Methylotuvimicrobium sp. KM2: one gene and its partner. The protein of the gene in region 1 interacts with the protein of each later gene in a pairwise test. Links are inferred from orthologs where the notes say so. Each region holds a gene or a part of one and is shown on either strand. Other genes may lie near its edges.

The links.
Region 2: the proteins of leuS (region 1) and WJM45_RS11590 interact in binary tests that used the Escherichia coli proteins (3 or more experiments, as listed by UniProt). The link is inferred for Methylotuvimicrobium sp. KM2 from one-to-one orthologs.

Annotation. Positions count from the first base shown.
Region 1 is NZ_CP150634.1:4,155,000-4,161,650, reverse strand. What follows is about bases 1,968-5,012. They hold leuS (leucine--tRNA ligase), read right to left. Parts: upstream 4,693-5,012; coding sequence 2,242-4,692; downstream 1,968-2,241. Other genes in these bases: WJM45_RS17515 (zinc ribbon-containing protein), read left to right, coding at 4,775-5,012; lptE (LPS assembly lipoprotein LptE), read right to left, coding at 1,968-2,228. In the rest of the region: WJM45_RS17535 (HAMP domain-containing sensor histidine kinase), read left to right, coding at 1-501; holA (DNA polymerase III subunit delta), read right to left, coding at 482-1,507; more of lptE, read right to left, coding at 1,737-1,967; more of WJM45_RS17515, read left to right, coding at 5,013-5,260; WJM45_RS17510 (ParA family protein), read left to right, coding at 5,320-6,099; WJM45_RS17505 (HD-GYP domain-containing protein), read right to left, coding at 6,371-6,651.
Region 2 is NZ_CP150634.1:2,751,507-2,756,336, reverse strand. Bases 9-2,979 are described here. They hold WJM45_RS11590 (helix-hairpin-helix domain-containing protein), read right to left. Parts: upstream 2,484-2,979; coding sequence 534-2,483; downstream 9-533. Other genes in these bases: gpmI (2,3-bisphosphoglycerate-independent phosphoglycerate mutase), read left to right, coding at 9-28. Also shown: more of gpmI, read left to right, coding at 1-8; WJM45_RS11585 (two-component system response regulator), read left to right, coding at 2,995-4,095; WJM45_RS11580 (PAS domain-containing protein), read left to right, coding at 4,100-4,830. UniProt on the Escherichia coli protein: DNA ligase that catalyzes the formation of phosphodiester linkages between 5'-phosphoryl and 3'-hydroxyl groups in double-stranded DNA using NAD as a coenzyme and as the energy source for the reaction.

The DNA.
Region 1 (6,651 bases):
AGCAGTCTGATGCAATTGTTGGTATTGTACAAAATCGATTCGTCGCTGTTTTGTCCGGTGATCGATGAGTACCAAGTCAAAGATATTCTCGACGATGTGGCGGCTCAACAGAGGGGCGTGCTGGCTTTGGGCGGGATAGGCTTGATCGTCGAATGTGCCGACGACCTGTATTGTTATTGCGATAGCGGATTAATTAATACCGTACTGATTTCGATCATTAATAACGCCCAGCGTTATTGCCGCAAAACCATTGTGTTATCGGCTTATCAATCCGGCGATTCGGTTTGTTTCCAGGTCGAGGACGACGGCGAGGGTTATCCAGCGGAATTGATAGCGGATTTATCGCATCCGGTTGTGAATGGACCGGGTAATACCGGCCTTGGATTGTTTTTCGCGACAACGATTGCCGAGTTGCATGGCAATGGAACGAAAAACGGTATCGTGCGAATCGATAACGATAGTCGTTTTGAGGGGGCTCGGTTTAGATTGTTTCTGCCATGACTTCGGCGCCTCCGATCAGTAGGCAGATTTGAGTTAGTGTATCCCAAGCATTGCCCTTGGAAGCCCCTTTGATTCGCCGGTCCGCTTCCGTACTCATCAGCAGGGCTTTATTCAATTGCGCTAATTTAAGGCGTTGTTCGGCGCCGAGAACCAGTCCTTTCCGGTTTTCCCAGACTCGAGCGTTTCTGAGCGCCTGATCTTTAGAAAAGCCTTCATATCGGGCGGTTTTGACCGATATCAGCAAACGGATGTCCCGGGTCAATGCCCATAACACAACCGGTTCCGCAGTACCTTCCGACTTCAAGCCTTGCAACATTTTCAGTATGCGTCCGGTTTTTCCGGCCAGCATCACATCGCAAAGATTAAAGACATCGTAACGCGAGCTATCCGCGACGGCCGACTCGATATCGTGTCGGCTTAGTTGTTTGGGGCCGTACAGCACAAAAAGCTTTTCGATTTCCTGTGCGGCAGCCAGCAAATTGCCCTCGACCCGACCGGCCAATAGGCGCAACCCCTCTCGATCGCCGGATAATCCCTTAGTCGCCATTCGTTTTTGCAGCCAGTTGATGAGATCTTGCCCTGAAGGCGGCCATATTTGGATGATGACGCCGGCCTTATCCAAGGCTTGAGCCCATTTTGATTTTAACGAAGCGCTGTCGAGCTTGCCGGATGTGATGAGCAGCAATGTGTCCTCGGGCAGGCGTGAGCAATATTCGGTCAATGCCTTTGAGCCTTCCGCGCCGGGCTTGCCGGAGGGTAGCCGTAAATCGATGATTTTTTTATCGGCAAAAATACTGAATGAATCGGCGGATTCGCCGAGCGAAGCCCATTCAAAATGAGCGTCGACGGTCAATACTTCGCGATTTTCGAATCCGGCTTTTCTCGCGGCGCGCCGGACGGCATCGGCGGCTTCGCCCAATTGCAACGGTTCGTCGCCTGCAATCAAATAGACCGGCGCCAAATTTTTGTTCAGCGCCGCTTCGAGTTGTTCCGCTTTTAAACGCAAGGCTTAGGGACGAGCATGAAATAATTTCGACAAATTTTGGAAGGGGGCTTGGTGGCTCGGTTGACAGGTGTTGGCGTGAATGCAGATTTTGCTCCTGCAAAATCTGCATTCACGCCATCCCTGGCGTTCAGATAGCCGTCTTTAAGGACGTATTCACGGCGTCCTGTCAAGCGAGTCACTAAACCGCCACAAAGCTTAATGCTTATGGAAGTTATTTTGTGCATATTCCTTAATATTTGTGAAGTTGGGTTCGTGTGCGGTCGAGAATTGATCGTACCGCTTGTTTGTACATTTCGTTAATAATTACTTGTTCCTCGTTGGCTTGAGCAATGACCGCTTCCTGGTCGTTGTAATATTCCCGGATAATTTCGACCGATTGATTGCGAGCCAGAACGGCGCCTTGATTATCCAAAAGTTCGTATTCCAATTTGTAATTTAATTCGAACTCGTTTGCTTTGCCGATGGAGCTTAGCGACAAAACGCGCCTATCCAGTTTTTCATTCAACGTATTGATCACCAACTCGGCTTGGCCGATCGAATCGACGATCCGCACGGGAGATGATCTCAATGTCCGAGTAAAGTGGTCGCGCAGACTGCCCGAAGCTCCCTGCAGATAAACCTTGTTGATATCGTCGGGGAGGTCGACGGTTCCTTGTAGTCGGTATCCGCAGGCGCCTAACGCCAATGTCAGTAAAATTAGCAGGGCTATTTTCAATCTCATGCGCGACCTCGTTTCATACGACGATATTGACTAATTTATTCGGTACGACAATGACTTTTTTGACTGGTTTATCTTCGATAAAGCGTTTGACATTATCATCGCCGAGAGCAATGGCTTCGATTTGCTCCTTCGAAGCGTCGGCGGCCACTGAAATTTTGCTGCGCAGCTTACCATTGACCTGAACGACAATGTCGAGCGTGTCGAGCCGCATCGCGCTCGAATCGGCTTTGGGCCATTTGGTATCCAGAAGACTGCCGCTTTGTCCCAAATGTTCCCAAAGCCGCTGACAGATATGTGGAACGATAGGCGACAGCATCAGTACGATCGCGCTGAGCGCTTCTTGCCGTATAGCCTTGGCGTTGTTCGAGTCGGCGGTAAATTTTGCAATGGCGTTTAAAAGTTCCATGTTCGCCGCGATCGCGGTATTGAAGGTATGCCGCCTGCCCAGGTCGTCGGTGACTTTTTCGATGGTTTGATGCAGTTGCCGGCGAAGGTTTTTTTCATCGTCGGTCATTGCATTGCGGTCGAGTCCAGGCGTCGGTAGATCGTTTTGAACATGCTGATGGACTTGTTTCCAAAGCCGGCGCAGAAAACGGAACGCGCCTTCGACGCCGCTGTCGGACCATTCCAGCGATTGTTCGGGCGGCGATGCAAACATGATGAACAAGCGCACCGTGTCGGCGCCGTATTGATCGATCAAGGCCTGCGGGTCGACCGTGTTGCCTTTCGATTTCGACATCTTGCTGCCGTCTTTCAGCACCATGCCTTGCGTCAGCAAGTTCTTGAACGGCTCGTCAGGGGCCGGCATGCCCTCGTCGCGCATCAATTTGGTAAAAAAACGGGCGTACAGGAGATGTAGTATCGCGTGTTCGATCCCGCCGATGTATTGATCGACCGGCAGCCAGTATTTCGCGGCTTCGTCGACCATTGAGTCCGCTTTGGGACTCGCGAAACGCGCGAAATACCATGACGATTCCATGAAGGTATCGAAGGTGTCGGTTTCGCGCCGGGCCGGTTTGCCGCATTTCGGGCAATCGACATGCGAAAAGGTTGGATGCGCGACCAATGGCGATTGCGAACCGTCGAGCACGACGTCGCGCGGCAATGTTACCGGCAGTTGGTCTTCAGGGACTGGTACCGTGCCGCAGTCGTCGCAATAGATAATCGGAACCGGCGCGCCCCAATAGCGTTGTCTCGAAACGCCCCAGTCGCGTAGTCTGAAATTGGTCTTGCGCGTGCCGCGGTTTTCTTTTTCGAGTTTTTCGGCGATCGCGATGAAAGCTTGCTCGGAGGTCAAGTCGTTGAATTCACTCGAATTGCGCAGTATCCCTTTGTCGGTAAAGGCTTGTTCGGCGCAGCTGTCGTCGGAATCGTCGAGCGAATGAATGACCTGCTTGATAGCAATGCCGTATTTATGCGCGAATTCGAAATCGCGTTGGTCGTGCGCAGGCACCGCCATGACCGCGCCGGTACCGTAACCCATCAACACGAAATTCGCGATCCATACCGGCACTTGTTCGCCGCTGATCGGATGCACGGCCTTGATGCCGGAATCGATGCCTTTTTTCTCCATGGTTTCCATCGCCGCTTCAGAGGTTTCCATGATTTTGCACTCCTCGACAAAGCGCGCGATTTCGGCATTGTTTTCGGCGGCTTTAAGAGCCAAGGGATGTTCGGCGGCAACGGCCAAGTAAGTCACACCCATTAACGTATCGGGGCGGGTCGTATAGATTCTGAGCGCTTCGTTTTCGCCGGGGACCGCAAAATCCATTTCGACGCCTTCGGAGCGACCGATCCAGTTGGATTGCATCGTTCTGACCTGTTCCGGCCAGCCGTCCAGGCTTTCTAGGGCCTCTAACAATTCATCGGCATAGGCGGTGATTTTTAAGAACCACTGCGAAATTTCTTTGCGCTCGACCGGTGTGTCGCAACGCCAGCAGCAGCCGTCGATAACCTGTTCGTTGGCGAGCACGGTCAGGTCGTTCGGACACCAATTGACCGGTGCGGTTTTTTTGTAAACCAAGCCTTTTTCGAATAGCTTCAAGAAAAACCATTGCTCCCAGCGGTAATAATCGGGATCGCAAGTCGCCAGTTCTCGGTTCCAGTCGTAACCGAAACCGAGACGTTTCAACTGGTCGCGCATGTATTCGATGTTTTCATAGGTCCAGTCGGCCGGGTGAACGCCGTGCTGCATCGCGGCATTTTCGGCCGGCAAACCGAAAGCATCCCAGCCCATCGGTTGTAGGACGTTCTTGCCTTGCATGCGCTGAAATCGACTGATCACATCGCCTATCGTATAATTCCGAACATGGCCCATATGCAGTTTGCCGCTGGGGTAGGGGAACATCGATAGGCAGTAATATTTTTCGCGATTCGAATCTTCATGGGCAGCAAAGGCGTTGGTGTCTTCCCAGGATTGTTGAATCGCTTGCTCGATTTCTAACGGCTTATAACTTTCTTCCATCCTTCTCATCTTTTCCGGTCAAATATATTAGAATACAGTACACTTGTTTAAATCTAAAGCCTCATTTTAAGGAGTTCATCGTATGAGTGACAATAAATTAATTAAAGCCTATAACAATTTGATGGAACACCTTTATGAGGTGATGGACGACGGTATACATTCTTTGGCTCATGCGCTCGAACAAGCTAAGGAAAAGACCAGCGAACTCGGTGGTTTGACGCAGGAAGAAATTAATAAAGTATCCGACTACGTCAAGCGCGATGTCGTGCATGCGGCGCATTCGCGTAATGAAAGTGAGGATGATGACGATTTATCCGAATGGCTGAAATTCGATATCGATTTACTCGAAAATTTCGCGCTGGAGGAATTTATGAGTTTGGCCGATAAAACTAGCGTCGAATTAGCCAAATTCAGGGCCATTGCCGAAGTCAATACCTATCATAGCGGTGAAATCGCCAGTCCCGGCACCTTTGTTTGCGATCAATGCAATAAGGAAATTTCGTTTAAAACGATCAGCGAGATTCCGAAATGTCCGGCCTGCGGAGCCGATACTTTCGTTCGGTGTTGATATTATCCTGTCAAACCTTATAATGCCGACTTTAACTATTTGATTTTATGGAGCATAGCATGCGCAGGGTCATTTTCAACCAGAAAGGCGGAGTCGGCAAGTCCACCATTTCTTGCAATTTGGCGGCAATCAGTGCGGTCGAAGGCAAAAAAACGCTAGTCGTGGATTTGGATATGCAAGGCAATGCGACTCAGTATCTACTGGGGGGAAAAGTCGCTAATTCGGATAAAACCATTGCCAAGTTTTTCAAGGATTGTTTAGGTCTCGGATTGTTCGGCAGTAATAATCCGGGACTTGAGGACGTGATTCATGAAACGCCTTTTCCTAATCTTTTTGTGATTCCTTCTCATCCTGAACTTGAGCCTTTACAAGCCAGGCTGGAATCCCGGTACAAGATTTTCAAATTGAAAGAAGCCCTGGAAAAGCTGGAAGGATTCGATGCGGTTTACATGGATACTCCGCCGATCTTGAATTTTTACAGTCAGTCGGCATTGATTGCGGCGCATAGGTGCTTGATACCATTCGACTGCGATGCATTTTCCCGCGAGGCTTTATATACGTTGATGCAAGCCTTGGCGGAAGTCAAGGTCGACCATAATCAAGCGCTTGAAATCGAAGGCATTGTTGTCAACCAATACCAAAAACAAGCCAATCTGCCTCGGCAATTGGTCGAGGATCTGATTACCGAAGGCCATCCGGTGCTCGACGCAAAAATTTCACCGTCGGTAAAAATTAGGGAATCGCACAGCGAATCGAAACCTTTGGTTTATTATGCCCCTTATCATAAACTGACCGATGAGTTCCGGGCGCTGCATATCGAAATTACCGGCAAAGCTTGATCTTAACGTTCATGAAAGCCCGGCCATCGCCCCGGCAAAAATGAAAGTTCTCGGGTGGGGAGGGCGCGGTCACTCGCCCGACAGGGCGCCGTGAATACGTCCGTGTAGGCTCGACGGCGGCTGTCCTGCCGCCGACGCCTGTCGGCCGAGCAACCGCCCCCTCTCCGTAACCGGCATTGTGTTGAATATCGAAAAATTAGATAAAGAGCCAAAATCTACGAACTTTCACAGTACCGCTCATGAAGGCCCGGCCATCGCCCCGGCATCAAGATCAAGCGTCGATTGCCGCATTCAGTATTCCCTTTTGGTAATATTGGATCACATCGACATTATATGTGTCGGGGCGTTCAATCTTTCGTATGCTATAAGTATGACCGCTAGCATCCAAATCCAACTTCGAGAGATCGACCAAGCGTTCTTGGCGCGGTTTTTTATTTTCATCCAATAACAAGATGATTTTCGGGCGGATCTTGGCTTTCGGGTTTACCTCGACGACAATCCCGACTTCTCCAGTGTTCAATTCGACAACACTTCCAGGCGGATAAATACCCA
Region 2 (4,830 bases), 1.4 Mb from region 1 along the record:
TGTTCCAAGCCTTGTGAAAGTCGGTTGAGGAATGGGTATGAAATAACTGAGTTATGATTCCCTCACCTCACGCTAGGTGAGGGAAAGCCGCTGACGTTTGAAGTTCATGATGTATTTCGGGAGATTACCTAAGAAATAAGCACGAAATAACTTAGACTTTTGATTCCCTCATCCAATTCTCTCTCAATGAATAATAAGATGAGTGCGTCGTTCCCGTGCAGAGCATCACTGCCATTAAGTTAAGCCTTTTCTGGTTCCCACGGTCTTCCGTGGGAATCCGTACCTTGGCTGTCGAAACCAGATCGGTATGCGTTCCCACGCTCCGCGTGGTAATGCATCCCGAGTCGCTCTGCGGCTCGGGGACGCTAGAGCGTCCCCGTCCAGGTTCCCACGCAGAGCATGGGAACCATTTGTAGAAGTTATTTCATGCTCGTTCCTAAGTTTTCTTTCTAACCTCTTAGATGAACGAAGACGCTATTACTTCATGATCTTCATGGTGAAATGTTTTTTTTAGGCATATGGCCTCAGGCATTCTATCGACCGACCAAATCCAGATATTCGGTTTCGCTCAGTATGCGGACGCCGTGTTTTTCTGCGGCGTTTAATTTGGTTGCGCCTACCTTTTCCCCGATGACCAAGTAGTCGGTTTTCCCGCTGACCGCGCTGCCCACTTTCGCGCCCATCGCTTTGGCTTCGCGAATCATATCCTCGCGCGAGCCTTGCTGCATCGTGCCGGTGAATACCAACGATTTGCCTGCTATGGCGCTTTGTTCCTCAGGCATTTCTTGGGTTTTGGTTTCGTTCAATGCAAAACCTAAACGATATAAGCGGTTGAACAACGGTTCGATTTTTTTCAAACCTTTTAAGACGATATCGGCGGTTTTTTCGGCGAAGCCTTCGAGCGAGACGATCTCTGCTTCGCTCAACGAAAATATTTCCGGTAAACGGTAGTGCGCGAGCAGTTTTTCGCAGTTGCCAAGCCCCATTCGGAATACGCCGAACGCGGCTAAAAATCGCCAATCCTCGATCGGTTCGGACAAACTGCGCTGCAATTGATCGACTAAATTTTGCGACTGTTTCGGGCCGAAACCCATCGCTTCGAAATCCGATGCGTTGAGTCGGTAGATTTTATCGATCGTTCGGATATCGTTATCGTAAAGTTTGGCGATCGTCGCCGGGCCGAAACCGTCGTTATTGCCGAGTACCCGAAAAAAGTGTTCTATCGAATGACTGACTTGGGCTGGGCAATCGAAATTGTTCGTGCAGTACAAAAAGTCGCCGTCCCAAACCAACTCGCTGCCGCAACTAGGGCATTGTTCCGGAAGATCCGGTTCGACCGGTGTGATGACTTCCTCGATTTTCGGAATGACCTCGCCGCTTCGGGCGAGCTTGATCACCGCGCCGGGACCGATGCCTTTGTCGACGACCATTTTATAATGGTGAGCGGTCGCTCGTTGCAACAGTGCGCCGCTCAAGCGGATCGGTTCGACTTCAACGACCGGTGTGATGCGGCCTGAGCGCGAGGTTTGCGGCACGACTTGGAGGATCTTGACTTCGGCGGTCGCGACATTCTCTTTGTAGGCGATTTGCCAACGATGATGATGGCGGGTGGCGCCCATATGTGCTTTGATTTTTTCGTCGGTGATTTCGAGTATTACGCCGTCGACGTCATAATCTACCGCATGCCAAATTTGTTTTACGATCTCATCGAAGCGCTCGACAAGTTCCATCCAACTGCCTTGCCAAGCAGGCAGTTTCGCAAAAGGAAAAAAAACCGCAGCCCGATCTTTGATGGCCTGTTCGGCATGTTGCTCCAGTTCTTTTTCCTTGATGACGCTGGCTTGAAAATTACGCGTGTTATCGAAAAACTCGGACAAATAGCGTTGGAAATAGGTTTTATTGACGACGATTTCGCCGGCGCCCAGTCCGCGTGAGCCATTATCCGCGACTTGTAAGCCGCGCTCGAAGACGCGTGTGATGTCGGTGCCTTTTCTGCCGTCGCCGCGCGTGTAAAGCCGTTCGCCGTCGTCATAGGCCGCATAACCGTCCAGCTTCGGCGTTACCTTGAAAACGACCGAATCGAAGTCGATGTTTAACTCGTCCGCCGATTTTTTGATGCGCTTGGCCCAATTTTCGATTTCGCTCTGGCTATAAGCCTTGTCGGTCGATAGCATTCTGACCGGTAATTCAACTGTTTTACCGGCAAAAGCCGCTTCCGGTTCGACGCGCGTTACGAAAGGGTGGTTCGGATGACGGCGCTTCAGTTCGGCGATAAAAGTAAAGTCGTACTCGGCGTCGCTAATCAGGGCATCGCCGCCTCGATACAAGGCATTGGCTATCTCGATGAATTCGACGAGTTCCTTGTCGTCTAGTTTCGCTTCGTCGGTCGCGCGCGAGGCAATTGCTATGAGTTTTTCCTCGCTCAGTTGTTTTAATTGAACATTTGAGCGTTCGAGAATGTCTTTTTGATTATCGTTTAGCATCTGCGGAATGATTTGATAATTTTTATGCGGATAAGGGAGAAATTATAACCGATACCGCAATATGGCGCCTGTATCGCTTTTTAGCGTTATGCGGAAGGCGCCGGTTTTAAGCACCTTGCCTATCGGAACACAAAATATTTCCATAATCGTGGTGCGTCACTTGTGTTTGTATGTTAGATTTGGTGATAATGTCGTACCCCTTCAATTCTCGTATGCTCTGCGTCAATGCCATTAAGTTAAGGTCTTTGGAGTTTTACTCCCCTCTTTGAAAAAGAGTGGCTGGGGGGGATTTTTCCTCGTTCCCATCGCTCCAGCGTGGGAACGCATACCAATCTGGTTTCGACAGCCAAGGTACGGATTCCCACGGAGGACCGTGGGAACCAGAAAAGGCTTAACTTAATGGCAGTGATGCTCTGCGTGGGAACGATAAGAGGGTAGATAGCTACAAAATTTCAGGTGCTTGGAAGTTTCTAGCGCTCTACTTTATTTCCATTCATCAATGAGCCTGTCAATGCCGGAAAACTCTAACGCAAAAATACTGATCGTCGACGACTCGCCGGAAAATTTGTGCGTTCTTAGCGATCTGCTGCAAACTCAATTTCAAGTACGCGTTGCCACGTCCGGAGAAAAGGCTTTGCGTATTGCCGGCACCGCGCCGCATCCCGATTTAATTTTGCTCGATGTAATGATGCCTGGCATGGACGGGTATCAAGTATTCGAGCATTTACGCGCCGATTCGGCCACGCAAGATATTCCGATTATTTTCGTCACTGCGATGGACAGTGACGAAGCTCAGCTCCAAGGTTTGGACTCCGGTGCGGTCGATTATATTACAAAGCCGATTTCACCGCCGATCGTCATGGCCCGGGTCCGAATTCAATTAGAACTTAAACAAGCGCGCGATCGCTTGTCGCATCAAAATTCCTGGTTGGAGGCCGAGATTGCTCGGCGTATGGCTGAGAACGAGTTGATACAAGAAGTCAGTATCAGGGCTCTTGCTCATCTGGCCGAAGCGCGCGATCCTGAAACCGGCAATCATATTCTGCGCACCCAAGGTTATGTGCAGGAGTTGGCCATGGCTTTACGGGAGCTTCCCGGATTTTGCGATGTGCTGACCGATAAATTTATCAAGCTATTGAGCCGTTCGGCGCCGTTGCACGATCTCGGCAAGGTCGGCATTCCCGACGCCATCTTGCTTAAGCCGGGGCCCTTGACGCCCGAGGAATGGGCCGTGATGAAGACGCATGCCCGTATCGGTAGCGAAGCCATAGAAATGGCCGAACAAGAAGCTGCGGGACAAGTCGAGTTTTTGTCGCTGGCCAAGGAAATAGCCCATTGGCATCATGAAAAATGGGACGGTTCCGGCTATCCGGATGGCTTGTCCGGCGAAAGCATACCGATTTCTGCGCGCATCATGGCGCTGGCCGATGTCTTCGATGCTCTGATTTCTCCGCGTGTTTATAAGGCGCCGATGAGTTACGGTGAAGCCAGGGACATTATTGCTTCGTGGCGAGGCAGTCATTTCGACCCTGTCATGGTCGACGTATTTTTGAAGCATTTCGATGTCTTTTGCGAAATAGCCGACCGATATAGCGATTTGGTAATGGCATAACAAAATGTCTCGTCGATATCCTCGGGCCGAAATCATCCGTGTTGTATTGACATATGCGCTATGCGCCGCATTGTGGATATTTTTTTCCGATAGGTGGTTGTCATGGTTAATCGATGAGCCGAATAATATAGCCTTTATTAGCACCATTAAAGGTTGGTTCTTCGTTATCGTGACATCGTTGTTGCTGTTTCGATTAATGCAGCACCTGATGAACCGGGAAGAAATTGCAGAAAATACCGAGAAAAACCGTTTCGGCGCCGGCTTGCATTGGATGCTATTGATGGTCGCCGTTCTCCTATTCGTATTTGCCTATAGCCAATATCGATCTTGGGGGCATCAACAAATGCCGTCGTCGCCAATACGATCGACAGCGAAGCAAGATTCAGCTTGGTTGGGGCTTGCCGGTTTAATGTCGATATTTACGGTTGGAGCGGGATTCTATCTATTACGCCAACGGCAACGTTTAGCCGAGTCTCAAGCAATACAAGAGGCTCAAGCTGAGCGGTTGAGGGCGCTCGGCTTGTTAGGCGCAATTGCCGATAGTTCGAACGATGCGATTTTTGCAAAGGATTTGGAAGGTCGTTATACGCTTTTTAATCCGGCTTCGGAGCGTTTTACCGGGAAAAAGGCCGTCGATGTTCTGGGGCTTGACGATACGGTGCTTTTTTCACCCGAACAGGCCAAAATGCTTATCGCGAACGATCGGGCCGTATTGGAGGAAGGCCGTACCATCAC